Linked DNA regions of Simiduia agarivorans SA1 = DSM 21679. The protein of the gene in region 1 binds, or shares a complex with, the protein of each later gene. Links are inferred from orthologs where the notes say so. Each region holds a gene or a part of one and is shown on either strand. Other genes may lie near its edges.

Evidence for each region.
Region 2: the proteins of lpdA (region 1) and aceF are in contact, whole or in part, in a crystal structure (PDB 1EBD), measured with the Geobacillus stearothermophilus proteins. The link is inferred for Simiduia agarivorans SA1 = DSM 21679 from one-to-one orthologs. Residues at the interface, in WP_049624544.1 of Geobacillus stearothermophilus: Pro340, Ser341, Asp344, Tyr345, Arg403, Asp406, Val408, Glu431, Ala432, Gly433, Asp438; in WP_033016211.1 of Geobacillus stearothermophilus: Ile130, Ala131, Met132, Pro133, Arg136, Arg140, Glu141, Asn155, Arg157.

What each region holds. Positions count from the first base shown.
Region 1 is NC_018868.3:26,799-42,382, reverse strand. What follows is about bases 1,480-4,460. They hold lpdA (dihydrolipoyl dehydrogenase), read left to right. Parts: upstream 1,480-2,233; coding sequence 2,234-3,688; downstream 3,689-4,460. Other genes in these bases: sucC (ADP-forming succinate--CoA ligase subunit beta), read left to right, coding at 3,842-4,460; odhB (2-oxoglutarate dehydrogenase complex dihydrolipoyllysine-residue succinyltransferase), read left to right, coding at 1,480-2,164. Outside these bases: M5M_RS00180 (2-oxoglutarate dehydrogenase E1 component), read left to right, coding at 1-908; more of odhB, read left to right, coding at 947-1,479; more of sucC, read left to right, coding at 4,461-5,008; sucD (succinate--CoA ligase subunit alpha), read left to right, coding at 5,008-5,880; M5M_RS20285 (methyl-accepting chemotaxis protein), read left to right, coding at 6,203-7,828; M5M_RS00150 (transglutaminase-like cysteine peptidase), read right to left, coding at 7,818-8,489; ribosome biogenesis GTPase YlqF, read left to right, coding at 8,586-9,524; M5M_RS00140 (sulfite exporter TauE/SafE family protein), read left to right, coding at 9,524-10,306; M5M_RS00135 (peptidylprolyl isomerase), read right to left, coding at 10,293-11,126; M5M_RS00130 (hypothetical protein), read left to right, coding at 11,388-13,001; M5M_RS00125 (PhoX family protein), read left to right, coding at 13,021-14,724; M5M_RS00120 (TetR/AcrR family transcriptional regulator), read left to right, coding at 14,910-15,515; M5M_RS00115 (acyl-CoA dehydrogenase family protein), read left to right, coding at 15,512-15,584. UniProt on the Escherichia coli protein: Lipoamide dehydrogenase is a component of the glycine cleavage system as well as of the alpha-ketoacid dehydrogenase complexes.
Region 2 is NC_018868.3:1,277,768-1,293,253, forward strand. The notes cover bases 6,622-9,504. They hold aceF (dihydrolipoyllysine-residue acetyltransferase), read right to left. Parts: upstream 8,933-9,504; coding sequence 7,310-8,932; downstream 6,622-7,309. Other genes in these bases: M5M_RS20110 (hypothetical protein), read right to left, coding at 6,622-6,883; aceE (pyruvate dehydrogenase (acetyl-transferring), homodimeric type), read right to left, coding at 8,971-9,504. In the rest of the region: M5M_RS05785 (BLUF domain-containing protein), read left to right, coding at 1-436; M5M_RS05795 (hypothetical protein), read right to left, coding at 1,390-1,836; M5M_RS05800 (EVE domain-containing protein), read right to left, coding at 1,829-2,257; M5M_RS05805 (hypothetical protein), read right to left, coding at 2,477-2,902; M5M_RS05810 (SLATT domain-containing protein), read right to left, coding at 3,807-4,295; M5M_RS19840 (nucleoside deaminase), read right to left, coding at 5,359-6,213; more of M5M_RS20110, read right to left, coding at 6,320-6,621; more of aceE, read right to left, coding at 9,505-11,634; M5M_RS05825 (insulinase family protein), read right to left, coding at 12,031-14,877; M5M_RS05830 (AI-2E family transporter), read right to left, coding at 14,870-15,486.

The DNA.
Region 1 (15,584 bases):
AAGATGCAGCGCGTTATGTGCCGCTGCAAAATATGAAGGACGATCAACCGCCCTTCGATATTTACGATTCGCTGTTATCCGAAGAAGCGGTACTGGCCTTCGAGTACGGCTACGCCACCACCACGCCCAACGCACTGGTGATCTGGGAAGCCCAGTTTGGTGACTTTGCCAACGGTGCGCAGGTAGTGATCGACCAGTTCATTACCTCGGGTGAACACAAGTGGGGCCGTTTGTGCGGCCTGACCATGCTGTTGCCACACGGCTATGAAGGCCAGGGCCCGGAGCACTCCTCCGCGCGTCTGGAGCGCTTCATGCAGTTGTGCGCCGAGCACAATATCCAGGTCTGCATTCCCACCACACCCGCGCAGGTTTTCCACATGCTGCGCCGCCAGGCCATTCGCCCCATGCGTCGCCCGCTGGTGGTGATGAGCCCCAAATGGATTCTGCGCCACAAGTTGGCCACCTCCACATTGGAAGAACTGGCCAACGGCCACTTCCACAATGTGCTGGCCGACACCACCGTCAACCCCAAAAAGATCAAGCGCGTGGTGCTGTGCTCGGGCAAGGTTTATTACCACCTGCTGGAAGCGCGCATGGAGCGTGGCCAGGACGATGTGGCACTGGTCCGCCTGGAACAGCTCTACCCCTTCCCCGAGGAAGAATTGCTGGCAGCACTCAAGCCCTACAGCAAGCTCACTGACTTCGTTTGGTGTCAGGAAGAGCCCATGAACCAGGGTGCCTGGTACTCCAGCCAGCACCACATGCGCCGCGTAATTTCAGATCTGTCTCCCAAGGCTTACCTGAATTTTGCCGGCCGTGAGGCTTCGGCAGCACCGGCGGCAGGCTACATGTCCCTGCACCTGGAAGAACAAAACAAATTCATCGACGACGCACTGACCGTTAAGTAACGGTCAACCGAATTGGCTAAGGCTAAGGAATACAAACAATGAGCATCGAAATCAAAGCACCCCAGTTCCCTGAATCTGTGCCCGATGGCACCATCGCTACCTGGCACAAAAAAGCCGGCGAAGCTGTAAGTCGCGATGAACTGATTGTTGATATCGAAACCGACAAAGTGGTTCTGGAAGTGGTGGCGCCCGCCGACGGCGTACTGGCTGAAATCCTGAAGGACGAAGGCGAAACCATTCTTTCCAACGAGCTGATTGCCCGTCTGGAAGAAGGTGCTGCGCCCGCAGCCTCCGCACCCGCGGCTGAAGCACCTGCCGCTGCCGCAGCACCCGCCGCCGGCAACGACAAACTGGTTAACCCGTCTGCGCGCAAAATGGCCGACGAAAACAACGTCAGCACCGACGCCGTGGCCGGTTCAGGCAAGGGTGGCCGGGTCACCAAAGGTGACGTAATCGATCACCTGAAAGGTGGCGCACCTGCTCCTGCGGCTGCCGCAGCGCCCGCTAAAGCCGCCGCGGCCAGCACCGGTGGCATCGAACTGCCCGCCGGCGATCGCACCGAGAAGCGTGTGCCCATGTCGCGCATGCGTGCACGCATTGCCGAGCGCCTGCTGGAAGCCAGCCAGTCCACCGCCATGCTCACCACATTCAACGAAGTGGACATGGGCCCGGTGATGGAACTGCGTAAGAAATACAAAGACCAGTTCGAAAAGTCCCACAACGGCACCCGTCTGGGCTTCATGGGCTTTTTCGTGAAGGCCGCGGCCGAAGCCCTGCGTCGCTTCCCCGCCGTTAACGCCTCCATCGACGGCAACGACGTGGTCTACCACGGCTACCAGGACATCGGCGTGGCTGTGTCCACCGACAAGGGTCTGGTAGTGCCCGTGCTGCGCAACTCCGAAAACATGAGCCTGGCAGATGTCGAAAACACCATCCGCGACTTCGGCCTGCGCGCCCGTGACGGCAAGCTGGGTATGGATGATATGATGGGTGGCACCTTCACCATCACTAACGGTGGTGTGTTCGGCTCGCTCATGTCCACGCCTATCCTGAACCCGCCGCAAACCGCGATTCTGGGTATGCACAAGATTCAGGAGCGCCCCATGGCCGTGAACGGCAAGGTGGAAATACGCCCCATGATGTATCTGGCACTGTCATACGATCATCGCCTGATTGATGGTAAAGATGCCGTACAATTCCTGGTTGCCATTAAGGACATGATCGAAGACCCGGCACGCATTCTGCTGGAAATCTGATTTAGCCCTTTAGCCTGATTTCTCGGGGAGCGGTGCTCCCCTAAACTTTTTCAGAATTGAGGACACAACATGTCTGAAAAATTTGATGTTATCGTGATTGGTTCCGGCCCCGCCGGTTACGTGGCCGCAATCCGCGCCGCGCAGCTGGGTCTGAAAACCACCTGTATTGAAAAGTGGAAAAACGCCGACGGTAAGGGCGTGAATGGCGGTACCTGTCTGAACGTGGGCTGTATCCCCTCCAAAGCCCTGCTGGACAGCTCTTACAAGTACCATGAAGCCAAGGAAGATCTGGGCATTCACGGTATCAGCACCAAAGACGTGAAAATTGACGTGCCTTCCATGATCGCCCGCAAGGCCGACATCGTGAAGAAGCTCACCGGCGGTATCGCTGCCCTGTTCCAGGCCAATGGCGTGAAATCCTACTACGGCACCGGCAAGCTGCTGGCCAACCGTGTAGTGGAAGTAACCGGCCACGACGGCAAAGTGGAAACCCTGTCTGCGGACAACGTAATCCTGGCGTCAGGCTCTATTCCCGTGAACATTCCTGTTGCCCCCGTGGACAACGACGTCATTCTGGATTCAACCGGCGCACTGGAAATTGATGCGGTACCCGAGCGCCTGGGTGTGATCGGTGCCGGCGTTATCGGCCTGGAGCTGGGTTCTGTGTGGAACCGGGTTGGCTCCAAAGTGGTGCTGCTGGAAGCCATGCCTAACTTCCTGGCCATGATGGATCAGCAGATTGCCAAAGAAGCCAAAAAGATTCTGGAAAAGCAGGGTCTGGACATCCGCCTGAACTGCCGCGTGACCGGCTCCGAAGTCACAGGCAAAGGCAAGAAAAAGTCCGTTACCGTGACCTACACCGATGCCGATGGCAAAGAGCAGAAAGAAGTGTTCGACAAGCTGATCGTGTGCGTGGGCCGTCGTCCTTTCACCCAGAACCTGCTGGCAGCAGATTCCGGCGTGAACCTGGACGAGCGCGGTTTTATTTACGTAAACGACCTGTGCTCCACGTCTGCCCCTGGCGTCTGGGCCATCGGCGACGTGGTGCGCGGCCCGATGCTGGCACACAAAGGCAGTGAAGAAGGCGTGGTGGTTGCCGAGCGCATCGCCGGCCAGAAGAGCATCGTTAACTACGACATTATCCCGAACGTGATCTATACCCACCCGGAAGTCGCCGCGGTCGGTAAGACGGAAGAACAACTGAAGGCCGAGGGCGAGCCCTACAACGTAGGACTTTTCCCCTTTGCCGCCAGTGGTCGCGCCATGGCTGCTAACGAAACAGCAGGTATGGTGAAGATTCTGGCACACGCGGACACAGACCGCGTGCTGGGTGCGCACATTGTGGGCCCCTCTGCTGCCGACTTGGTGCAGCAGGTTGCCATTGCCATGGAGTTTGGCTCATCTGCCGAGGATATCGGCATGACCATTTTCGGTCACCCGACTCTGTCCGAGGCGGTGAAAGAAGCGGCCCTGGCGGCGAATGGCCACGCCATTCACATTGCCAACCGCAAAAAGCGCAAATAATAACAATACGGCGTAGAGCGCGCGGTGATTGCACCGCGCAAACAGGGGGTCGGCTCCGGCCGACCATCACAGGTACAGCGTATTGTGACGAAGAGGCGAACAGAGTTTTGCTCGCACCAACAAACGCATATCGCATAAAAGTGGAACGACATCATGAATTTGCATGAGTATCAGGCAAAGCAGTTGTTTGCCGAATACGGTCTCCCGGTGTCCAAAGGCGTTGCCGCCGAAACACCGGCTGAAGCCGTTGCAGCCGCTACCGAAATCGGTGGTGACAAGTGGGTAGTCAAGGCCCAGGTTCACGCGGGTGGCCGCGGTAAAGCCGGCGGCGTTAAGCTCGTCAGCTCCAAGCAGGAAATCGAAGATTTCGCCAAGAAGTGGCTGGGCAACAACCTGGTTACCTATCAGACAGACGAAAAGGGTCAGCCCGTTTCACGCATTCTGGTGGAATCCTGTACCGACATCGCGCAGGAACTTTACCTGGGTGCGGTAGTAGACCGCGCCAGCCGTCGCATCGTTTTCATGGCCTCCACCGAAGGCGGCGTTGAAATCGAAAAAGTGGCGGAAGAAACACCCGAAAAAATTCTGAAGGCCACCATCGATCCGCTGGTAGGCGCACAGCCCTACCAGGCGCGCGAGCTGGCGTTCAAACTGGGCCTGAACAACGACCAGGTGAAGCAATTCACCAAGATCTTCCTGGGTCTGGCCAAGATGTTCCAGGACTATGACTTCGCCCTGCTGGAAATCAACCCGCTGGTGATCACCGACCAGGGCAACCTGCACTGCCTGGACGGCAAGATCAACATCGATGGCAACGCCCTGTTCCGTCAGCCCAAGATCAAGGAAATGCACGACCCTTCCCAGGACGACGCCCGTGAAGCACGCGCGGCCAAGTGGGAACTGAACTACGTGGCCCTCGATGGCAACATCGGTTGCATGGTGAACGGTGCCGGTCTGGCCATGGGTACCATGGACATCGTGAAGCTGCACGGCGGCCAGCCTGCCAACTTCCTGGACGTGGGCGGTGGCGCTACCAAAGAGCGCGTGGTTGAAGCGTTCAAGATCATCCTGTCCGACGAAAACGTCGAAGCAGTTCTGATCAACATTTTCGGTGGTATCGTGCGTTGTGACATGATCGCCGAAGGCGTGATTGGTGCAGTGAAAGAAGTGGGCGTAAAAGTACCTGTGGTTGTACGCCTGGAAGGTAACAACGCAGACTTGGGTGCCAAGGTACTGAGCGACAGCGGCCTGAACATCATCGCTGCCACCAGCCTGACCGATGCCGCACAGCAAGTTGTTAAAGCGGCGGGAGGCAAGTAATGAGCGTATTAATCAACAAAAATACCAAGGTTATCTGCCAGGGTTTCACTGGTAGCCAGGGTACTTTCCACTCTGAGCAAGCCATTGCCTATGGCACCCAGATGGTTGGCGGTGTAACGCCCGGCAAAGGCGGTACCACCCACCTGGGCCTGCCCGTATTCAACACCGTGAAAGAAGCGGTTGAAGCCACTGGCGCCGACGCCTCTGTGATCTACGTACCTGCGCCCTTCTGTAAGGATTCCATCCTGGAAGCGGCCAACGCCGGTATCAAACTGATCGTGTGTATCACTGAAGGCATCCCCACTCTGGATATGCTGGAAGCCAAGGTTAAGGTAGACGAGCTGGGCGTGACCCTGATCGGCCCTAACTGCCCCGGCGTGATCACCCCCGGCGAGTGCAAGATCGGCATCATGCCCGGTCACATTCACCTGCCAGGTAAAGTGGGCATCGTGTCGCGCTCCGGCACCCTGACCTACGAAGCCGTGAAGCAGACTACCGATTACGGTTTCGGCCAGTCCACCTGTGTGGGCATCGGCGGTGACCCTATCCCCGGTTCCAACTTCATCGACATCCTCAAGCTGTTCCAGGAAGACCCCGCCACTGAAGCGATCGTGATGATCGGTGAAATCGGCGGTTCAGCGGAAGAAGAAGCGGCCGCCTTCATCAAGGCCAACGTGACCAAGCCCGTTGTTTCCTACATCGCCGGTGTGACCGCACCCGCTGGCAAGCGCATGGGCCACGCTGGCGCCATCATCGCCGGTGGTAAAGGTACCGCCGACGAGAAATTCGCCGCATTGGAAGATGCCGGCGTGAAAACCGTACGCAGCCTGGCTGACATCGGTGCTGCACTGAAAGAAGTTACCGGCTGGTAAGTTTTCAGTGTTGCAGGAAAGGGCCGCCATTGCGGCCCTTTTTTTCGCCTGCCTGTTCTGGCGGTGCAAACAACCACTCAAGGCAACAGGCATACCGCCTTTTTCCCCGGATGGGCGCCCGGGGTTTACCCGCCGCACGGGCATGCCAAACACGCTCGCAGCGCTCATTGCCGGTCCACAAAATTTTTCACGACCGGCGGACGATTAATCCCTAAGTTTTACCGGCAACTGCCGATATCTTGCATATACTTAAACCGTATTGGTGACTTTTTAGTCATCAAAACTTATTAAAAAATGTGTGTTTATTACTAAAGGGGTTGCCATGAACTGGCTTCGATCAAGTATGCAGGCGCGGTTGATGTCCTTGGTGGGCGCGGGTCTGCTGGCTATGTTTCTGGTGGCCGAGTTTGCTGTATCGGCTCTCAATGGCTCAGTACAGGAATATCGGGACCTGCTCAGCAAGCAGCTGACCTACGAACGCAACATCTCTGAAATCAACTACGAATTCAAAATTCAGGTGCAGGAATGGAAGAACGTCCTGCTCAGAGGATTTGACGAAGCCGATCGGGAAAAATACTGGGACAGGTTTAAAACCAAACACCAACTCATCCAGGAAAAAGCCCGGGCACTTGAAACCGCTATGGGTGCCAGCCCCTACAGGGCACAGGTGGAACAATTCCGCGATGCCCACAAAAAAATGTACGACGCCTACAACAAGGGCTTTGAAGATTTTGTGTTCAGCGAGTTCAATCCGGTAGTGGGCGATCAGGCGGTGCGCGGCATTGACCGTGAGCCCGCCAAATTACTCGATGAAACCGCAGCCAGTCTTGCCCAAGCAGTACAAAGTGACTCGCGCAAGGTGGACGAAGCCGCCGACGCGCTCGCGACCACTGCCGCGATGGGCCTGATTGTCGCTGCGGTCGTGATCCTCGCACTGCTCGGGTGGACATTGAAAGGCTCGATCATTTTGCCGATTCACCAAATGGTGAAAGACATTCAACGATTCGGCCGAGGCGATTTCAGCCGTGCGTTGGCCAGTAATCGGCTGGACGAAATTGGTGACCTGACCCGCAACCTGGAGTCCATGCGTGCAGAAATCGTCAACATTATCGCCGCCGTTAAACAAACCGCCTCGGCCTTGAATGAAGCCAGCGGCAACATCAACGAAACCGCATCCGAAATTGCCCAACACACGGGTAAAACCGAGCACTTCACCGACCAGGTTTCCACTGCCATTAACGAGATGAGTTCAACGGTGCAAGAAGTGGCTGGTAATGCCGCCGGTGCTGCAGACGCGGCTCAGGCTGCCGATAACAACGCCAAGTCCGGTCTGGATGTCATGCAACAAACCATTGCGGCCATCAACACCCTGTCAAACGAAGTGGACAAAATTGCCGTTGCCATGGACAAGCTCGAACAGGATACGTCCAGCGTCGGCACCGTGCTGGGTGTGATCAAAGGTATTGCCGAGCAAACCAACCTGCTGGCCCTGAACGCGGCCATTGAAGCGGCGCGCGCCGGCGAACAAGGCCGTGGCTTTGCCGTAGTAGCGGATGAGGTTCGCGGCCTGGCCCAGCGCACGCAGGAATCCACAGCGGAAATTCAACAGATTATTGAAACCGTTCAAAGCGGTGCAGCCACTGCCGTCAGAGCCATGCGCGACGGCCAGGGCAAAACCAGCGCGACCGTGGAGCTGGCCGGTGCCGCAGGCGATTCCATCCGCGCCATTACCGATGCCGTTTCACGCATCCGGGATATGAATACCCAGATTGCCACCGCGGCTGAAGAGCAAAGCTACGCATCAGACGAAATCAGCCGCAATGTAGGCAGCATGGCCGAACTGGCCCAGAATGCGCACTCCAGCGCGCGCCGCTCCACTGAAATCGCCAACGAGCTGGACCACACCGCGCAGGAACTCACCACCTTGGTGGCGCACTTCAAGGTGTAGGTTTACCCGCTTCGTTCATTTCACGCAGCATACGTTCATTCACCTCCCGCCACTGTGGGAGGTTTTTTTGCGTGTCGCTGGTGAGTTTTTTTGCACGCGCTTTGGCCAACCACAAACCATCTCCATTAAAACTGTACACCGGCAACAGGTCTTCCCGCTGAGACGCGGGCAGGATGGTTTTATTGATGTTGTCCAGAATCAGGGGTTCTGCATCCGGCGAGGGGTAGTAAGCCAACACCATATGGGCCTGGTTGTACTCCAACGCCTTAACATAGGTGATGCGTAACTTGTCGAGCGCCAGCTGTGTGTGCAGTAACGTAAAATACTTGCCGATGGAAAAATCTTCACAATCGCCCGCATTAGTGGCCAGGGTTTCAATGGGCGTGGCCCAATAGTCTTCTTTTTGCCAATGCTCCAAATCCGCAACCCAACGCACCTGATTGAAAAAATCGTTGGCATTGGTGAGTTTTTGCTCATCGGTAGAATGATTCTGCAGGCTCGCCTGCATATTCTCTGGCCAACTGGCCACGCGAACCCGGGCCTCGGGGCCCCATTTGCTCTGAACCCATTCCAATACTGACGGGGTGACGCCAAAATTCTGGTCCAAGGCCCACGCGGCACTGGCCATCAGCCCAACGGACGCAACAGCAATTCTGATCAATTCACCCTCCTTAATTCAGGACCTAGTATAGTCCGGTTCGCCAAAGCCCGCGCCAATGGGTAAAATTGCCGCCTTGCACATTTTCAGGAGACAGGCATGAGCATCCAGTGGTATCCCGGTCACATGCATAAAGCGCGCAAGCAAATGCTTGAGCTGTTACCGCGCATTGACGTGTTGGTGGAAATACTGGACGCGCGGGTGCCCCACTCCAGCCAGAACCCGGTGATCGCCGAGGCCTGCACTCATCTGCCGGTGATCAAGCTGTTGAGCAAAGATGACCTGGCCGACCCCGCCATGACCCAGGCCTGGCAGACGCACTTTGAACAACAGGACAATACCCGCACCCTGGCGGTAGACCTGCGCATGCCGGGTAAACTGAAGAGCCTGATTCCGGAGTTGGTGCGCAAGCTGGCGCCAACCAAGGCCGAACAGAACCGAACCATCAACGTATTGGTGGCCGGCATTCCCAACGTAGGCAAATCCACCTTTATCAATACCATGGCCGGCCGGCCGGCGGCCAAAACCGGCAATGAACCGGCCGTGACCAAAGCCCAGCAACAAATTAACCTCGAAGACGGGGTCATCCTGTTTGACAGTCCGGGCATGCTGTGGCCCAAACTCGAGCATAACAACACCGGTTTCCGCTTGGCGGCCACCAGTGCCATCAAGAACACGGTGATCGACTTTGAAGACCTGGGGCTCTACCTGGCAGACTACCTGCTGCCCAACTATCCGGAAGGACTGAAGGAACGCTATGGCCTTAAAAGCCTGCCCAAAGACAGCCTGGGCCTGATTTCTGCGGTTTGCCAACGCCGAGGCGGCATGAAAGCCAATGAAGTGGACTATTACAAAGGCGGTGAAATACTGGTGTCGGATTTCCGCGCTGCCAGACTTGGCCGGATCACACTGGAAACCCCGGAGGTCATCGCGCAGGAATTATTGGAAGTGGAACAGGCCCGCGCGCTGAAAGCGGAGCGTGACGCCGAAAAAGAAGCGAAAAAAGCGCTCAAAAAAGCCGGTAAACGCCACACCTGATGACACCGTTTTTTCCTGAACTGTCTGTTATTGCCCACCTGCTGATTGCATTGGTGTTCATCTGGTCGGGTTTTGTCCGTTCAGGTTTAGGCTTCGGGGGCGCGGTCCTGTCCCTGCCCTTTATCCTGCTGATCGACGACCGTCCCTTGGTGTATCTGCCGATCATCGCTGTGCATCTGTTGGTGTTTTCGAGTCTCAGTATTTGGGGTGATCGCCGTAAACACAAAGATTCCGGGGTGGATACCCGGGTTGACTGGGGCTATCTCAAACGCGCTCTGGGCATCATGCTGGTACCGAAACTGATTGGCGTATTCGGACTGCTGGCGCTGCCCAACCACATCATGACCGGCATTATTTTTGCCATCGTGGTGATCTACTCCATCAGCTACATTGCCAACCGCCCCATCGTCAGCAAGCAGCCCTGGATGGACACTGCACTGTTGATGCTGGGCGGCTATGTGTCGGGCACGTCCCTGATTGGTGCGCCGCTCATCGTGGCGGTATTTGCTGCGCACGTGGCCCAGGCCAGGCTACGCAACACGCTCTTTGCCCTCTGGTTTATTCTGGTGGCCATTAAGATGGCTGCCTTCATCTGGGCCGATGTGGACCTGCAACTCATCCAGCACCTGTGGTTATTGCCCTGCGCCGCCGTCGGCCACTGGCTCGGCCAACGGTTACACAACTACCTGGCGCAAACCGACGCCCGCGTGTTCTATCGCTGGCTGGGCGCCGTGCTACTGCTGGTGAGCAGTGCCGGCCTCACCAGCATTATGCTCGCCTGACCGCTATAGGTACCTGACAGGCATCCAATACCGCGGGCGGCTTCTGAAAAAAGAACGGATGGGCCCGCGCCCGCCGGTCGGCCAGCTTTTGCTCAAAATCCTCGCCCTCGGTCTGCTCCACACTCAGCGCAATGCGCTGCTCCGCCGGCAGTGCGCTACCCACCGCCGCCCAACGGATTTTCGTTTGCGGGTCACCGGCAGCCAGCATGCCATCGCTTTCGGGCTTGGCCCGGAGAATTTGCTGCACCTTGTCCATACCCCATACCACGCGCCCGAACAGGGTCATGATATTGTCGAGATAGCGCGGCGCCTGACCGATAACGATATAGAAATCGGTGGTGGCGGAATCGGGATCATCGGCGCGCGACATCCCCACCGCACCCGGGCAATGCAACAACCAGCTGGTGCGTTGATCCTGTCCCACACCCACGGCAAACCCCCGCCAGAAGCCGGTGATGGGTGCAAACATATCCGGTCGCTGCACCAGCTGAAGCGGATCGCGCGCAGTCAATTTCACATTTGCCTCCAGCCGCAAGGGCAGCATACCCGGACTATTTCCATTCGCCCCGGCCTGTGCCACAAAGCCCTCGATGACGCGGTAAAAACTTTTTCCGTTATAAAACCCCGCACCCGACAATTCGCGGATACGCGCGCTGGTTTTCGGCGCATAACGGTCATTCAGTTCGATAACAACCATGCCGGTATCGAGATAGAGATACCACAAGTTGGCCTGTTCAATCGGGCGAAAACTCTGACCGCTCACTGGCCCCGAAAGAAAAACAACAAATCCTAAACACACGCCCCACATTGTCCATTTCAATTGCGCTGACTCCCGTCTGTTGTTTTAACTCTGTCAAAGTGCAGAGAATTTAACCAACCTATCCTGCCACTTTCCGCTTAGTTTATTCCTCTGGCACACGGCTTCACACAACTGCAACCCGTGTGTCATGTGCCTGGCACAAGCTTGTCACAATTGCTGGCTATTGTGGGCGCTGATTCAAGACCAGCAGCTTATAAGAATATGCAACACACGATCCGTTTCTTGTGGCTTCCAGCCCTGCTTATTTCCGCCTGCAGCGATATGACACCCTCTGATCTGGCAGCCAATCAACCTGTGTATACCGGATTTCCGAGTATCGAGCCGCACCAGATACTGCCGGTGGAAAATGATCGCCTGTACAACCAGGAGGCGCCGATTCCACCCCAGTGTTACACCCGCACCGAAGCATCACACAATCCCTGCTTTGTTTGCCACCAGGTTTACCCGCGGGGTAAATCGGCCGATTACCGTATGAACAAACTAGACGACGGTGCCCTGCAGGGCAACTACCTGTTTTCGGATGTGGGCGTCAACAATCACTGGCAGAATTTGTTTGTCGACCGACGTGATTATGTGGCAGCCATCAGCGATCAAACCATTGATCGCTACGTCAATGAAGACAACTATACGGCCCTGGCACCTCGACTAAAAGCAAACAACTGGCAGGGTTATACACCCGATTTGCAGAACTTTCATTTGGCAGACGGCGCATTTGACCAGGACGGCATAGCACTCGACAACAGCCATTGGGTTGCATTCAATTACAAGCCCTTCCCGTCGACTTTCTGGCCCACCAACGGCTCATTTGGCGATGTGGCTATACGCCTTGACACTCCCTTCCGTGAGCGTCAGGGCCAATACAATATCGATATTTACAGGTTGAATCTCGCCCTAGTGGAAATAACCATCAAAGATCTGCCATCCATTTCTGTGCTTCCGTTTGATGAGTCCCGCTACCAGATTGATATCAACGGCGACGGAAGATTCAATGCAGCAGAAACCCGCTTGCGCGCACAAGAACACTATTTCGGTGATGCCAGCCAGGTGGTCGTCACGCCACAACAATACCCTACCGGCACCGAATTTTTACACAGCGTGCGCTATCTTGGTATTGATCAGGACGATCAGATAGTCGCGCCGCCACGGATGAAAGAATTGCGCCACATGCGCAAAATAAAAACCTTGTCCGATGCCGAACTGGACAACCGGTATCGGCGAGAACGCAAAGAAAAAGTCGACGAAGACCTGCCCTACTTTATCCACCATGGTGATGCCGGTATGGAAAATGGCATGGGCTGGATGATCAGTGCATTCGTCGAAGACGCCAGCGGTGAACTCCGGCCGCAGACGCATGAAGAAAACATGGCATGCATGGGCTGCCACAGTGCCATTGGCAGCACCATCGATCAGACCTTCTCCATTGGGCGCAAGGTCACGGGCCCCGAAGGTTGGGGTTATATCAATTTACAGGGCATGCCGGACGCGCCCACGGTAAGTCATGCCGAACCGGAAATTCTGGCCTATTTCAAACGTGTCGGCGGTGGCGATGAATTCCGTCAGAACACGGAAATGCTGGCGCGCTGGTTTGATGACAAAGGCCAGGTAAAAACCGGGGCCGTTCTCGCCGCAGATGTATATCAGCTGATTACCCCCTCGGCCGAACGCGCCCGCCAGCTCAACAAAGCCTACACCCATATTGTGCGCACCCAGAGCTATCGCTTGGGTCGGGATGCCACTTGGGTACCTGCAAAGAACATTCATCAGGCCATCGATGAAGGCACTCGACCACTCGACCCGAAGCACCAGGCATTGGGTTGGGACCTGCGCCTCGATTGGCAATCATCATCAAATGCAGCACAAGTGGCTGCGGAATAACCCTAAGGGAGACGCAAGTATGTTTGGGATTCAACGCAACCTATTGGCACTGGCAATTGCCACTGCCCTCACCGCATGCGGTGGCGACGACGGCAGCAATGGGATCAATGGCACCAACGGAGCCAATGGTGCTGATGGCGCCGACGGTCAGGACCTGGTGGCGGCACCCAGCCTGATCCGACTGGCAACCCTGCCCATTGGCTCGGAGGTCACCGGCCTGTACAAAACCGATAACGGCGAGCTTTTCTTCAACGTACAACACCCTTCCGATACGCTGGCAGCACCGGAAAACCTGGCTGCGGTCGGCGTGGTTGAGGGCATGGATCTGGATCGCCTCGACAAGCGACTGGCAGATGTGGCTGTACCGGCGGATGGCAGTGCCGAAGCCAACACCACCCAGCTCGCCATTGGCAGCTACAAAGTCCTTGGCCGCGCCGGAGACACCTATCAGGGCGCGTTGCCGTTTGGTCTGGGCAGCATCGTAAACGGTGCCAACACCCAAGCACTGAAACAATCACAGGACCCGGATTTTAACGCCTTTGTCGCCGCTAACGCCGACGGGTCTGAAGGTTACCTGTTCACCAGCTGGGAAGACCGCCCGGGCGCGGTCAGCCGCATGCACGTGAGCCGCGATAGCGAAGGTGAGTGGAGCGTAAGTGACGTGATGAACGTGGACTTTTCTGCCGTAATGGGCACGCTGATCAACTGCTTCGGTACCCTGTCACCATGGAATACCCCGCTGGTGGCAGAAGAGAACTACGAAGCCGAAAACGCGGAGAACTGGAACAACCCGGCCTACACCTCGGGCTACCCCAGCTACACCGACGTGCAGCTGTTGCAAGACTATCTGGGCGGTACCTTTCCCAACCCCTACCGCTACGGCTATATCGTAGAAATAACCCAGCCGACAGCGGCCGCACCGGTACCGGTTAAGCATTTCACATTGGGTCGTATGGCACATGAAAATGCCGTGGTTATGCCCGATCAGAAAACTGTTTACCTGACCGACGATGGCACTGACAAAGGCTTCTACAAGTTCGTTGCCACCAACCCCGGCGATCTGAGCAGTGGCACCCTGTATGCCGCCAAAGTGACACAGGATGCAACTTCAGATACCGCCCGCGCCGGCATGAACCTGAGCTGGATTGAGCTTGGTACCGCCACCAATGCCCAGCTGGAAACCTGGATCGCCAGTTACGACAACATTGATGAAACCGACTATGTGGATGGCGCCACCAGCTACATTACCCAGGCAGAAATCGATGACTGGGCGGCCAATGGCACCGGTGATGACCGCTATGCGTTCCTGGAAACCCTGCGCGCCGCTGAAGCCAAGGGAGCAACGGTGGAATTCCGCAAAATGGAAGGCATTAACATTAACTACCACGGCGCGGCCAGTGGCACCTTGCCGGTGATGTATGTGGCCATGTCTGAAGTCAGAAGCGGTATGACCGATAACGAAGGCGACATTCAACTGACTGAAAATCGCTGTGGCGTGGTGTACCGCATGGGCCTGGATGCCAACTACAACACCACGCGCATGGAACCCGTGGTGGTAGGTGGTCCCTACGACAGCACGGCGGCAACCAATCGCTGTTCAACCGACGGTATCAGCAACCCGGACAACCTGCTGGTACTGGACGATGGCCGGGTACTGATCGGGGAAGATACCAGCAACCATGAAAACAACATGATCTGGGTCTACAACCCCGCCGGCGAATAATTCTGCAAGCGTTCTACTGCAGCATCTTATGGCGGCTCCGGCCGCCTTTTTTGTTTATCGGGTTTATCGGGGTCAGACTCCCCCATACCTGGGTATGGGGGAGTCTGACCCCGATCACGCCAATTGCTGGTGTGCGCCCCGCAAATCTGATAATGTGAATTCTAATTCACTTTATTTAACTGTGCATGGCTTATCAGGAAACCGACTACACCCGCCAGAACAAAGCCGACACCCGCAATGCCCTGCTCAGGGCCGGGCATAAACTGCTGGCGAAAAAGGGCTTCAGCGCCATTTCCATCGCCGGGGTTGCGCAGCAGGCCGGCATGGCCACGGGCAATGTTTACCGCTACTTCAAGAACAAGTCCGCTCTGGTGGTGGCGCTGTTTGAACGCGCCACACAATATGAAATCGAGGCTGTGTTTGATTCGGTCAATGCGCTCGCGCCGGCCGAGATCCAGTTGCGCACGCTGCTCACCGCGTTTGCCCAACGCGCCAATGCCAATCCGGTCTTGTCCTACGCCCTGCTGGCCGAGCCGGTTACACCGGAGCTTGAAGCAGCGCGCCAAACCTACAAAGCCACCTGGGCCGGAAAGTTTCAGCAGGTCATTCAGCAAGGTATTCAGCAGCAGGTGTTTGTCGAGCAACCCGTGCAGGTGGCCGCGGTCGCCATTGTTGCGGTGATGGCCGACAGCCTGATTCTGCCAGACCCTTACGCCCGGCTGACCGAGCAACACATCGAGCACCTGGTTAATTTTTGCCTGCGCGCCTTACTCACGGGAGATCCGCAATGAATTATTTGGCCGATACACACGCGGTAGAGAACCAATCCGGTGCGCTGGAAAATATCTCGCTGCTGGAAT
Region 2 (15,486 bases), 1.2 Mb from region 1 along the record:
TGTTGCCCGCATTTTGCTGCAATCCCGGAAAAACAACAGCCACGCAGGCGTGGGCGGTGTGCTGCATTATGGTAATGGCTACTTCTTTCAGTGTTTGGAGGGCCCGCGTGACCAGGTGAACGCGCTGTACCGAAAAATCTCCAAGGACAGCCGTCACAAAAACGTTCAGGTGTTGTCGATGGTGACAATCAACAAAAGGCTATTTGACCGATGGTCAATGAAGTACCTGCCACTGGAAGAAAACCTCACTGCCTCGCTCAAAAAGATCGGACAGGACGCGTTTAATCCCTATCTTCTCAGCGACAGCATGATAGATGACCTGCTGAAAGCCTGCGTAATCGGCCAAGATCCCACCGCCAAGATGACAACCGAAGCACCGAAAAAGAAAGACAGCTCAGTGGCCGGCTGGTGGCGTCGGATTTGGCAAGCCTCTTAATTGGGGTCAGATAAGACTTTCGGCGCGCTATTCAACATCTGGTGTGATTATAGGGCGCCCTACCACCGCCGGTCGCTGGCGCCGGTCATGCAGGGCTTCCAGCTCATCCTTGAAACGACCGTCACCCAATGCCAGACCAGCATTCACTGCCGACCGGATGCTCGTCACCATGCCAGGTTCCATATGGGCTTTGAAAAGTTGCCGGTACGCGCCCTGACGATCGGCATCATTCAAGGCCAACCTGAGGTACTCCTCATGTGGCGTATGCATCGCCACCTTTAATCCAAAGGCGTGTGCCCGGTAACTGGACCAGACATACGCCGAAGGATCATCCACCATACCCGCGCGCACAGGGTTTAGCTCTATGTAGCGCTGGCATACCAACAGGTAGTCGGTTGCCTGCACCAGGCCCGCCCGGAAACGCCCCTCCCATAGAGTGCCGCTGCGCTTGTATGTTCGATTAAAGTACCGGACGTACCGTCTCCCCAGCGCCTGCATCATTGAAGAGACTGCCTTATCAGCCCTGGGTGTCACCAGCAGATGAACATGATTAGTCATCAACACCCATGCATGGATATCCACTTTGAATTCTGTGGCATATTCGGCTAACCAGTGAAGGTATCAGGCCATGTCTTCTTCGGAGCCGAAGCACACCTGGCGGTTATTGCCGCGCTGGACGATGTGTTGAGGAATACCTATGGGAGATATCCGAGGAAGTCTTGCCATGGCAGCATCCTTGTCGCCATTGAAGTGAGGAGTGAATTTAACACAGGAGATTAGGCGATAATCTTAAAAGATGATTTATGCGCCTTAATTCTTATCTGACCCCAATTATTCGGGGTTAATGCGGCATTCTCAAAAGGTGATTTATGCGCCCTAATTCTTATCTGGCCCCAATTATTAACCCCAATTACTATTCTTATCTGACCCCAATTATTTAATTATTTCGAAAATTAGCCGTTTTTCTGCAATGGCTTCCAATTACCCTGTATTTGAGAATTTTTTTCTATCTTTTCTGAAATCATTTTTCTGAACAACAGAAATTTTTCAGCCTCGTCCGCTTCGGAATTCCTTACAACTTCTGCTAGGGTCGCCCAAGCCTCTTCTGCTTCCACTTCTTCTAAGTTTGAAAAGGGCCCCTGAAGTGCTATGTAAATATCGTTCCCTAACTCTTTAGCAAATGTTGATGACAGTGAAGACGGCTCTCTAATAACCAAATAAAATACCAACCCTGTATAGACGGCAAGAAATGCAATTATCGAATTAACAAGTGTATTTCTATAAAGCTCAAATGAATACGCCATTCCACCCAGAACTGCTTCAACCATAAGCAGAAGTAGAACTAGAAAAGTGAATGGATCTTTGACTTTATCGAGTATTTTTGCATCAACCTTAGGCATCATTACCTCCTAATTTAGGAGGCATTTCACCGCATTTATTTATCAGATCTATTAATGCACGAGACTCTTCGTCAGTTAATAAAAAATTGGTAGCCTGAGGAGCCCTAAACAAAAGCATGTTTTTTAAAATTTGGTCAGCACAAATTTTTCGCTTAGAAAGTTTATTGCAAAACTTTTTTTCATAGACAACATCTACACCATAACTCTGCCAGTCGTCTCTTATATATGGCTCGGATTCAATCACGCCCCAACCATACATTCCCTTCCGATCATCTGCACCCGCCATCCAAAAAAACACTATATCGCCGAGCTTCATTCTTTTTCTATATCTGGTCGCATACCAAGTGTCTTTTTTACCCTCTACGACCTCTAACTCAAGGTCAAAGCGTTCTGGAATTGATTGAAATATAAAAACACTCATTAATATTCCCACTTAGAAGCAGTAAATAACGCCCCGACGTTGCCCCCAAAGTCAAACGAACCACCCATCATTCCCAGAGAAAATAAGGGCATAAAATGCGTTAAAAAACTGAGACCATCGAAAGTAGTAGCAAGTTATGCTAATGGGCGGAAGAAATTCAGTCGCGCCCGCCCTATTAAAAAGGAGCTATGAGAAACCTCGATTATTCAAGATTAAAGATCATGACTCCTGGTCAATTATGCTAAAGTTCTCTCTCATAGCGTCAACAATTAAGCCAATCAAATAGCCAAATATTTCCGCCTCAACCCACTCTGGAACGTATGGAAGATCAAATTTTTTATTCAGCCTCGCCCCTAATACAGAAGCCAGTTCTTTCGCGTCCTTATCAGATATCCCATCAGATGAATTTTTCACCAAACCATACAGCTCATTTGGTAAACTTTGATATAACAGTCTATCAACCAACTTTACAGTTTTAACGAAAATGACTTTTTCCGTCCCCTCTTTAATAAATGGAATATTGATTTTTTCATTTAGCTTGGTAGCTAGAACCTCAACCTCTTCAGGCGAAAGCATCTCTATCTGTTGATCCATATCTTGCTTAACAATATTCCGCTGCTCTTCTGTTAAAACAATATTAGTCATAACAAGGCCTCTATTAAAAGTTAACAATGAATTGGCACTATCAATAAACAAAAAAATAACGGCACCATCTATTTATTGATACGTGGCACACGCTTGATATAACCCAGACCCCGCTAAAAATCATCAATAAATTTTAAGAATCCACTAGAACCAGCATAAAGACTGAAAAATATTCCGACACTAAAAACCTTTGCAAAAGAAAACCCTTACTAACTAAGACCGCGAAGAAACAAGCCCCTTCGCTTCGCATATTTGACTAAATCTATTTTTGGCGACAAAAAACAATAAATGGTGCCAAAAATTCCACGGCCACCGCATTAACTAGCAGCAAAGACCAACCATCTTTATAGATCTGCCTACATTCGACATGGAAAGTACTATCGCAGGCGACACCCTCTTCCGAAACATGATTATTTCAACTCTAGACGATGTGCTGACAAACACCTATTCAAGACACCAAGAGAAGTTCTTACCACAGCAACTTTCATTTCAGTAATGTAGTGAGGGATAGATTTAAAACGTAAGTTTACGGAACAATCTTAAATATTATTAATGCACTGCAATCCTCTACTGACTTCGACGATTTCAATAGTGCAACCTGTTCCGCCGCAAAAAAATCTCTCAAGTGATCTCAGCAGCAGCCCTATGAGACATCTTCAACCCTAGAGCTTGAACTTTTTGGTATAGGTTTTATAGGGTAAGCATTTTGCAGTCTTGGTCAAAGTCTATAAGGCGCCACTCCCCCAATTAAAAGCTTCGGTTAAGCCGGAACAGGTTAAAGCCGACCCAACTCACTCAATTAAATGGATTAAGAGCTAAATATTATTGCAGCTCCTCAATGCACATTTGTCACAAAAACCCTCAAATCCATTAGCCGAAGCCTAAAATCCTAGTTTTTTGATTACTATTTATTTTCTTTTGCAAAGTAGTCAGGCCATTGCTCTTTACGGATTTCGTCATACCTGCTCACAGCCTGACTCCACATCCGTGCTGGTATAATAGGAGAGGCTGATCTAAGAATTTCCGACTTTATAGACAGAATTTCGTAATTTTCTTGCGTCTCTAGCTCTATATCCCTCTCTAGATCGCGACGCAAGGATTCCCACTGCGCACCCACTCCTCTATGCTTTTCTGCATCCTCTTGAAATTTCATAAATGTCTGCAGTGATGATAGCACTACGGCTGATATTGCGATCCAAGAAATCACATGACTCGGAAAAATTTTTCCACCATCATTCGGATATACGTCCGCACCGACAATCGCTGTAATAACGACTAATGGGATGCCAAGAAATAAATGTTTTTTTGCCAAGGAAGCAGCAACATAATGATGCGCCACAGATCGCGTAGTTGCTTCTCTGTGCATTTTTAAAAGTATGCAATCTAATCTCATGACGTTTCTTTACCTCAACTTTGATATCTCAATCTACTGCTCGGCATTGTTCACAAAATTAGCCGCTGCAATGATAGAGAAAAATTCAGACTACTTAAAAAAACTACTGCATCAGCAATAAGGGTCTTTCAATTTCAAATATTAATGAAGACCTACAAATGCACTATAACCATTATGAGCGATTGACAGCATTAAGCGCCCACAATATATTCCTATATGCACTCATAAAACTTTCGCTTCGCCAAGCCTTCCACAACTATTTTTCGTTCATATCACGCCATACGTAATATTATAGCGATCCATACAACTCCTGAGCTTAAAACTAGGGATTTCCGTGATTTCTTCGCCAACTAATTGCCGCCATCTACGCATGCGTCAACAGAATCAAACGCAACCAACCCAATGATATAAGCCCTAGAAGAATGCAGAATCTTTCAATTAAGTATCAGCCCCTCTATTGCGTTTCACCACATCGCTTTTTTAATTCAAGATCAGAGGTAAATGCTGGATCCTACGTGTGAGTCGCGCGAAAACAACAAATGTTAACAGGCTCTACCTCTCCGCATTAACTGACAACACCGACAGCTCCGTCAGACCGACTTCTTAACCGACCTTTTATCAAGAGCACCTGATGCCGAGATCAAAATACGACACGAATCACCCAAGACTAAGATCGCCGCACAAAGATTACGGGGTGCACGAATTTAGAGATCAACCCTGAAACCACACTCTCGTTAAAATAGACAACGCATACTTTAGAAGTATCCGCTATCAGTTGACTATAATAGAAAATATTTTTAAAACAGTTGAAAATATAGATATCCTACCGACAAGATCCATCATATTGACAACACCAACACTGATCTAAAAAATCCCGAACACAGCTAGATAAACCCATCAACATACCTAAGCTCCGTATTACCATTGGAACCCACTTGAATTTCCTAACACCCATATTTAAGACAACAAATGTAAATTCAATATCTAGCTTATCAATTATTATTTAATATCGGATTACAGTGGAACCAATTATACATCTTTACATAAACCATAAATTAAAACTTTACTCTGGGCAAAACTTTGATAGATCTTTTTCAAATTCAACTGTAACCAACTGCAGATAGTTTATAGCTGCAGACAATATATCTTCATTTTCATATTCTGACCTATAATTTAAAAGTCTTTGCTCTGATTTTCTAAAATGAATTTCCGCATTATCACTTAGCAGCCAGTCTGTAATACTTATATTCTTCCGATCTAACAATTTCCATGATTTATAGGCTGCATTCAATTCATTAGTCCAACCTGAAGAATGACTTTGTAGCTGAACCACATTTGGATATGGCGAATAGCCACCAATATTCGAAGTGTCCAACAGTAACCGTTTGTCTACATCACCATACCCTGTATCTTTCTGCGCAAAAACCGCCCGATCTAAGCGGGTAAGAGAAAGCATGCCAGTACACATTAAACAAGGCTCCAGACTAGAGTAAAGTGTATAGTTATTAGCCAAGTAGGACGGCGTACCAGGGCACATTAGATAGCTGCTAACGATTCGAACTTCAGCATGCTGTGAAGCGTTTTTGGTAGCATGTCGCGCATTTCTCGCCCAAAAGATAGGTTTAAGATCTGGTCCAACAAGAACTCCACCTATATTGTGTCCTCGACGATTTTCTTTCAAGACATTAACTGACTGCCAGTTTTTATACACAACAGACATAGCCAAAAGAAGATAGATATCGTCTATTTCTTGCCTCTTCTCAATTTCATAGCTATTTGCATTTTCCTTAGCATTATTAATCGATGAGAGATTATTCTCCTCACCTAAAACACCGCTTTGAGAAAATAGAATATCGTGTTTTTCTTTTACATCTAGATTTGCAGTAGAGCAAGAAAAAACAAAAACAACACTAGCCATTGTTATTCGTCGAAAAAACATAGTTCATCGCCACCCCATAGAAACTCAAGGAAACTATCAAACATTAAAAAATTAGTGACCACTGTCCATCAGCGCACCTTTACAGCTAACGATCCCGTATTGCTTCTGCATGGCGAATTTCTAAATAAATATCTTGATCACGAATAAAGTTTTTTGTATAGATATCCCTAAATTTATTTTTTATAATACCGACATCCGCTCCTACATTTTTTCGCGCAATAGAAACACTCCATGTCCACCCCCACTTGGATGCAGAGGTACCTTTTCCAAAGCTTTCCCACCGAGAAAATCCTTGAGCCGACAAGCCATTCCCATTAACTAACTGGTCGCCAAATGATGCTAGTATATCGTTTGTAGTTTGATACCAATCAGCCCTACCATCCTTTACTAACCTTTCTTTCTCACCATCTGACATTTCCGCCCACGTTCTTTCACTTGGAGTCCAAAAAGTTAGTATCAGCGAGTCCGTTGACTCCACAACATTTTCACCAAGAAGACCAGCCTGAACTACATTTTTTACTCCTCCAACAGTACATTTTTCCAAAGAAAATATTAGAACGGAAAGAATTAAAACAATGAGGGCTGACCATACGTTAACAGGTATTCTTTGCCCTACTAGCTCCATCATACTTGCATCTGAATCTGCCATTCAATCACCATTTTTCTCACTGACGAATAGTTAGCCATTAGCATTAGATGGCCTAAAACGGAAGAATTTAAATCTACGAACACCTCACTCCTCGATAGAGGTTAGGACCCAAACCGACAATAAACACCTAAAACACCTGAGCTCAAAATTGGAATCTATAAAAGAAATTTGTCACTACTACTAAAATATCGTGTTGAGCTAAAAATAAAGCAACATAAAATTCAAAAAAAATAAGAAATACAACACAAATAATGAAAAATATCCCGACACTCCAAACAATTCCAAATAAAAAACCCACCACCCCAATTCCAATAAGAAATAAAACCTTCAAGCCGCTACCTAGCCCTCACCCAATTCCAAACGCCAAAAAACAAAAAAGGGCGCCAAAAGGCGCCCTTCAATTTCGAACAGATGTCGCTTAAATCATCACAACAGCAATTTCCGAATATCCCCGATCACCGCCGTAAGATAGGTAAAGAACCTACCTGCATCCCCACCATTAATCGCCCGGTGGTCATAGGACAAGCTCAGCGGCAACATGTTGCGCGGTTCAAACTCTTTACCATTCCACACCGGCTTCACCTGTGCGCGCGATACGCCCAGGATGGCAACCTCAGGTGTGTTGACGATGGGGGTAAACCCATTGCCACCCATGGCACCCAGTGAAGAAATGGTAAAACAACCGCCCTGCATGTCGTTCGGCATCAGCTTGCCATCGCGCGCTTTCTTCGCGAGGGCGGTGGCTTCTTCTGCCAGTTCGTACAGGCCTTTTTTGTCTACGTCGCGGATCACGGGCACCATGAGGCCGTTGGGGGTATCAACCGCCATGCCGATGTGGACGTAATCTTTTTGTACGATGTGCTCGCCGTCGTGGTGCATGGACACATTAAAGCTTGGCTCCGCACGCAATGCTGCGGCGCAGGCTTTGAGCAGGAACGGCACGGGTGTGAGTTTTACGCCGCGCTTTTCTGCCTCTGCTTTCATGCTGTTGCGGAAGGCTTCGAGCTCGGTGATGTCGGCGTCGTCCCATTGGGTCACGTGCGGCACGTTGAGCCAGCTGCGCTGCATATTGGCGGCGGTGACCTTTTTGATTTTGCTCATTTTGACCATTTCAATCGGGCCAAACTTGGCAAAATCTACCGCCGGCACAGCCGGAATACCGGAGCCCACGCTGCCGGATTGCAGCTTGCCGGTTTGCACGTCCTGGATGATGGTTTTCACGTAAGAGCGAATATCATCTTTGGTCAGGCGATTGCGCGGGCCGCTGCCTTTGATTTTGGTCATGTCCACGCCAAGCTGGCGCGCCAATTTGCGCACAGCGGGGCCGGCGTATACGGAATCCACAAAACCGGGGACGGCTTCGTCGGCTGCAGATGTTGCTGCTGCCGTTGCTGGCGCAGCGGGTGCTGCCGTAGTGGCTGGCGCAGGTGCAGCGGCTGGAGCAGCCGCTGGCGCTGAAGCAACGGGCGCGGCTTTACCTTCCGCCACAATCACACCAATGACCGAACCGGCAGAGAGTTTGTCGCCTTCTTTCACGGTCAGGCTTTTGATGGTGCCGGCAAATTCTGCGGGCACTTCCATGGAGGCCTTATCGGTTTCCAGCACCACCAGTGAATCGCCTTCAGCTACTGTGTCGCCTACAGCCACACACACTTCAATCACGTCCACGTTTTCGCTGCCACCCAGATCCGGAATCACCAGGTCCCGGTCACCGGCGGGCGCTGCAGCGGCAACGGGTGCTGCCGCCACAGGCGCAGCTGCCTGAGCAGGCGCCGGTGCGGCTTCGGCTTTGGGCGCAGACGCACCGTTACCGGCCACAGCCACTACACCAATCACGGCACCCTGCGATACCTTGGCGCCTTCTTTCAACGCAATGCTCACTACCTTGCCGGAGACAGGTGACGGCACTTCCATGCTCGCTTTGTCGGTTTCCAACACGATGAGTGAATCGCCTTCGCTCACTTCGTCGCCAACACTCACGCAGATTTCGATTACATCCACGTCTTCGGCGCCGCCAATGTCGGGCACCGCGATTGTTTCAATAGCCAAGGTAAACTCCTTGTTTATCTATTAAACCCAATGAGCGCTTACACGCTCATGGGGTCTGCCTTTGCCGGGTCAATGCCAAATTTCTTAATGGCCTTGGTTACGTCTGCCGCTTTGATTACGCCTTCATCGGCCAGCGCTTTGAGTGCAGCGATGGTGACGAAGTAGCGATCCACCTCAAAGAAGTGACGCAACTTGGCGCGCGTGTCGGAGCGGCCGAAGCCTTCCGTACCCAGGGCGATGTAAGTGTCGGCCGGGATAAAGGCGCGCAATTGCTCGGTGTAGGTTTTCATGTAATCGGTTGCGGCAATCACCGGGCCTTCCTGCTTTTCCAGGCACTCGGTAATGAACGCTTTACGCGGTTTTTTCGCTTCCGGGTTGAGCATGTTCCAGCGCGATACGCGCTGACCGTCGCGGGTCAGTTCGTTCACGGAAGTGAGGCTCCAGATATCGGATTCCACACCGTACTCGTCGCGCAGGATCACCGCCGCCGCTTCCACTTCACGCAGAATCGTACCGGCACCCATAAGCTGAACGCGCATGCCTTTCTTGGGCGTTTTCTTGCCTTCGTTCAGCAGGTACATGCCTTTGATAATGCCTTCTTCGGCACCGGCGGGCATATCCGGATGAACGTAGTTTTCGTTCATGGTGGTGATGTAATAGAAGCAGTTTTCCTTGTCCTGGAACATGCGCTTCATGCCATCCTGCATGATCACCGCCAGCTCGTAGCTGTAGGTGGGGTCATAGGTTTTACAGTTGGGGATGGTGTTGGCCAGAATATGGCTGTGACCGTCCTGGTGCTGCAAACCTTCACCGTTGAGCGTGGTGCGGCCAGCGGTGGCACCAATCAGGAAGCCGCGCGCCTGGCTATCGCCCGCCGCCCATGCCAGGTCGCCAATACGCTGGAAACCGAACATGGAGTAGTAGATGTAGAAAGGAATCATCGGGCAGTGGCTGTTGCTGTACGCCGTCGCCGCTGCCAGCCAGGCCGCCATGGCGCCGGCTTCGTTAATGCCCTCTTCCAGAATCTGGCCTTTCTTGTCTTCCTTGTAGTACATGATCTGGTCGTGATCATGCGGCACGTACTTCTGCCCTTCCGAGGTATAAATCCCCAGTTGGCGGAACATGCCTTCCATACCAAAGGTACGGGCCTCATCGGGCACGATGGGCACAACGCGCTCGCCGATGTTTTTATCTTTTACCAGCGTGGAAATGAAACGCACCCACGCCATGGTGGTGGAAATTTCACGCTCGCCGGTGCCTTTGAGTTGCGCCTTGAACGTTTCCAATGAAGGAATTTCCAGCGCATCAAAATCTGCCTGACGCGCCGGCAGGTAACCGCCCAGCGATTTGCGACGGGAATGCATGTACTGCATTTCCGGGCTGTCGGGTGCGGGCCGGTAGTAAGGCACGGTTTTCAGGTCGTCGTCGGAAATCGGAATACCGAAACGATCGCGGAAGCCTTTGAGCGATGCGATATCGAGCTTTTTCACCGAGTGAGTGATGTTGGCGGCTTCGCCGGCTGCACCCAAACCATACCCTTTAACGGTTTGCGCCAGAATCACGGTGGGCTGACCTTTGTGCGCGACCGCTTCGGCATAGGCTGCGTACACTTTGTACGGGTCATGACCGCCACGGTTGAGCTTCATGATGTCGTCGTCAGACAGATCTTTCACCAGCTCCAACAGCTCCGGGTATTTACCGAAGAAATGCTCGCGGGTGTAAGCGCCGCCGTTGGCTTTGTAGTTCTGCAACTCGCCATCGCACACTTCGTCCATGCGCTTCTGCAACAGACCGGTGGTGTCTTTTTCCAGCAGCGCGTCCCAATGACGACCCCACACCACTTTGATCACGTTCCAGCCGGCACCGCGGAACACACCTTCCAGCTCCTGAATGATTTTGCCGTTACCGCGCACCGGACCATCCAGGCGCTGCAGGTTACAGTTAATCACGAAGATCAGGTTTTCCAGCTGCTCGCGGCCCGCCAGTGCGATGGCACCGAGGGATTCCGGCTCATCACATTCGCCGTCACCCAGGAAGGCCCACACTTTGCGATCGCCGCGCTTGACCAGATCGCGCGCTGACATGTAACGCATGACGTGCGCCTGATAAATCGCCTGCAGCGGGCCAAGACCCATGGAGACGGTGGGGAACTGCCAGTAATCGGGCATGAGCCACGGGTGCGGGTAAGAAGACAGGCCAGCACCGTCCACTTCGCGACGGAAATTATCCAGCTGATCTTCAGAAATGCGCCCTTCCAGGAACGAGCGGGCATACATACCCGGCGCACTGTGGCCCTGGTAGTAAATCAGATCGCCCAGCTCTTCGCCGTCGTTGCCGCGGAAGAAATAGTTAAAGCCCACGTCGTACAGTGTCGCCGCGGAGCTGAAGGAAGAAATGTGGCCACCCAGGCCCTCGTCGTTGTCGTTGGCGCGCATCACCATGGCGAGCGCGTTCCAGCGGATCAACGAACGGATGCGGCGTTCCATAAACAGGTCGCCGGGCATGCGCTTTTCTTTCTTGGGTGGGATGGTATTGCGGTAGGGAGTGGTGATGGCAGCGGGCAGCTCAACGCCGGCCATGGTGGCCCGGTCGAACATCTGCTTCAGCAAAAAGGCCGCACGGCCATCGCCACCGTAACGAATTACCGCGTGTAGAGCATCGAGCCACTCTCGCGTTTCGAGGGCATCAATATCCTCTGTCATTCAACTCTCCTTTCGCCGGCGACGCCGGTTGTAGTGTCTGTGTGAAATAAACATTCGAAAGAGTATAGAAGTGTCGCAATCATCGCTCAAAAAAACTGATTGAGCCGACAATTGCGTCTTCCAGCATCATTCTTGTAGTTTTTTTACAAATTTAGGCGCCGCTTTTCAGCCACGCTCTGGAAGTGTGGTAGGCATAATACGGAAATTCGGGCAAAAGTACACGTTTGGCGGCCCATATGGCAAAAAAAATTGCCAGAATGCCGTTTCTTAAGAAACGGTTTCATCTGTAATTTTTCTACAGGATGTTGCGTGGTGCTACGGGATAGGTGGTTCAACGGATGGCCGCCCCGCCACTTCCACGGGGAATGCGAATGATTGGCCCGCGGCTCGAATGGCTCAGGGCACTATAAACTGTGGGCCTTCGGCCTTGAAGGTGTCTACATCGGTGACTCTGGTCACCGGCTCGGTCTCACTGGCCACGGGCCGGGTGGCAAACAGGATGCGGCGATCGGGATCGAACAACTGGTAGGCGTAGGTGCGCAGGGTCACCGCGTTCACTTCTTTGAGGGCATCCGCCAGCGCGTCGCGCCGGTAGAAATCCACCTCGCCACCGGGGCCCGCATCGGCGATGGCAGTCCAGTAGCGTCCGGCCTGATCGGCCAGGTTGCGAGGTTTTTCGTTCAGTTCGGCCAGCAGGGCTTCGCGGTGTGCGGGCAGGTTATCACCCAACCACTCGGGCACCGAGTCCAGAAAGCCGTCGAACGCTGTCCGCAATTCCAGCGGGGTGGCTTTGGGCGACTGCGCCACCAGCACCATGCCGGGGTAGTCGGCTATTGGTAAGGCTGAAGTAAAGACCACATAACCTAACTGTTGCTCTGTGCGCAGTTGGTGGAAAAACGGCGAGCGCAAGCTTTGCACCAGCATGGCCACATGAGCCCGGTCAGTCAGGCTGTGACCTGGCGCCTGATGGTAGATCACCAGCGCGTCATCCGGATGATTAACCTCGACGTCGCGCTCGTAACCACCGCGCACGTTAGTCAGCACTTTCAATTTGCCGGGCAGATCCCTGGCATTGCCCTTCACCAACTGCTGACGCACCAGGGCGGCCAATTGGCGCGCTTCGGGGGGAAGCAGGTTGCCATACGCCAGCATGTCGGCCTGGGCATTCTGATTGAGCTCCCGCCCAAAGGTTTTCACCTCGGCAAGCCCCGTATTCGCCAGTGCATCAGCCAACGCATGCTGCGGCCAGGCCGGCTGGTACAGGGTGGGCACAATCTGTTGTAGCAATTGAATATAGGGCGGTTGCCGGTCGCCGTTGCGGGTGCGGCGAATCAATTCGGTGCGCACATTGGCAAAACGGGCGGCTTCCAGGCGCGGGCTGACCAGCGCCTCAAGAATTTCCGTCAGCAGCAGGCCCTGGCGGTCGTTGTAGCCGGCCACTGTGATCTCCAGGCCGCGCGCCGTCACCTGCACATCAAACCCAAGTCCCGCCAGAAATGCCGGGTAGCTGTACTCGTTGAGTTCGTCCAATACCATGGCCACATACAGTTCGGCCTGCGCGCGGCTGGCGATGTTTTTGCCCACTGAGGGCGTGCGCAACTGGATGCGGATCACACTGCGCGGCAAATTGAACTGATTGTCCTGCATGTGCCACAAACGCAATTGCGGCTCGTTGATCAACCGCTCGGGCACCGGGGAATCGCTCACCCGCTCGCGTACCTGCAGGCGGCTGGGCACAAACGGATTGGGCTTGGGCAGGCGTAACTGCTGCAGCGCTTGCGGCGCAATGGCCGGCAGTACGGGCAACGGCGCGGTGGCGTATGGCGTATCGTAATCGGCCGCCTGATGGCTGAAAGCACCGTCGTTATCGGCCATCAACACCAGCGCGTGTTCAGGTTTGAGAAAATTCAGAAAGTACTGGGTCAGACTGGCGTCGAATCGCTCGTACATGTAGCCGCCCTGTAAAATATCGGCGGGCTTGTAACGGTTCATCTGATTGACGAGTTGCTGCACCCAGGCAGAGGGGCGCTGGCGCTCCTGAAAACGGAAATTGATGGCCGCCAACTGCGCTAGCTCTTCAAACCGCCACGCCTGTGGTCCGTCTTTTACTATCAGATCGATCGCGGCAAACACCCAGGCCATCACCCGCGCGTATTCGCGCTGGCCTTTGTCGGTGAGCGTAACCGATACAATAAAACTCCCCGCGTAGGGCCCCATATCGCTGTCGCCGGCCCACAGCGCCACCGCCAGGCCTTCCTGCTTCAGTGCCGACAACAAACTGCCCTTGCCTTCATGGCCCAGGAGATCGGCAATCTGGGTAAGCGGTTTTTCCGGGTAGTAACCGGCGCTGTTAGGAATGGGGAACATCAAACGCAGTTCGCGCAATTCTTTAACAGGCTGGTAGCGCACCAGGGTTTTAAGACGGTCTTTTTTGAATAGCGGCTCGGCATTGGTGGGGGCCGCGATATTTTTGTTGGGAATCGACGCAAAATAGCTGCTCGCCCAGGCCGCCAACTGCTCCAAGGATTGCGGGCCCAATACCACCAACGACATGATATTGGCGGAATATTCGCGCTGATAAAAATCGATCAGCGCATCGCGCACCGGTTCGTCTTCGCGGTCGGCCAGGGTGTTCAGATTACCCACGGTAAACCGGCCGGCCGGATGAGCGGGATTGGTGAAATGATTCAGCACCGCACGCGAACGGCGGGCATCGTCTTTTATTTTTGCCTGGTACTCAGCGTTGACCGCCTCGCGCTCGCGGGTGACGTAGGCCTCAGTAAACAAGGGCGCCGTAAAAAACTGGCCGAAACGCTCCAGCGATTGCGCCAGATGTGCGGGTCGCACGGTATAGAAGTACAGGGTGTGATCGAGTGCAGTGTAGGCGTTGTGGGTGCCGCCACTGGTGGCAATGAATCCCGGCCAGCCATCCGGCTCGGGAAATTTTTCGGTGCCGAGAAACAGCATGTGCTCCAGAAAATGAGCCAGACCTTCGCGCCCTACCGGGTCTACCGCACTGCCCACATTAACGCGCAGGGCCACCGCGGATTCTTCCGCTTCCGGCGAGGATACCAGCAATACCCTCAATCCGTTGGCGAGCTCCAGGTAGCGGTACTGGCGATCATCGTTGGGGCTTTTTTCGGGCGTGAACGCGGTGGTTAAGGCAGGCGGATTGTCGGCCGACCATGCGACAGCTACGCCGCAAAGCCACAACAACGCAATCCAGGCAAAACGATTAAGCATTCGCACCCTCGCCGTTAGGCTGGCTGGGCCAGGCATTGATAACGGCTTTTAACAAGGTCGCCAGCGGGATCGCAAAAAACACGCCCCAGAATCCCCAAATGCCACCAAATGCCAAGACGGCAATAATAATGGCGACCGGGTGCAGATTAACGGCTTCGGAAAACAGCACCGGCACCAGCACGTTGCCATCGAGCGCCTGAATAATGCCGTACACCAGTAACAGCCAGTAAAACTCCGAGCTCAAGCCCCATTGCCACAAGCCCACCAATACCACCGGTAAGGTCACGACAGCGGCGCCGATATAAGGCACCAACACAGACAAACCCACGGCGATGGCCAGCAGCAAGGAATAACGCAGCCCCATGAAACTGAAGCTGGCATAGGACACGGCGGCAACAATCAGGATTTCCACCGCTTTACCGCGCACATAATTGGCAATCTGGTCGTTCATTTCCAGCCAGACCCGCTGCATGATGGGGCGTTTGCGCGGCAGAAAACCACTCATCCAGTTGAGGATCAGCTTCTGATCTTTCAGAAAGAAAAACACCAGAATGGGCACCAGCACAAAATAAATCAACGCGGTAATCAGCAGCGGCACGCTGGCCACCG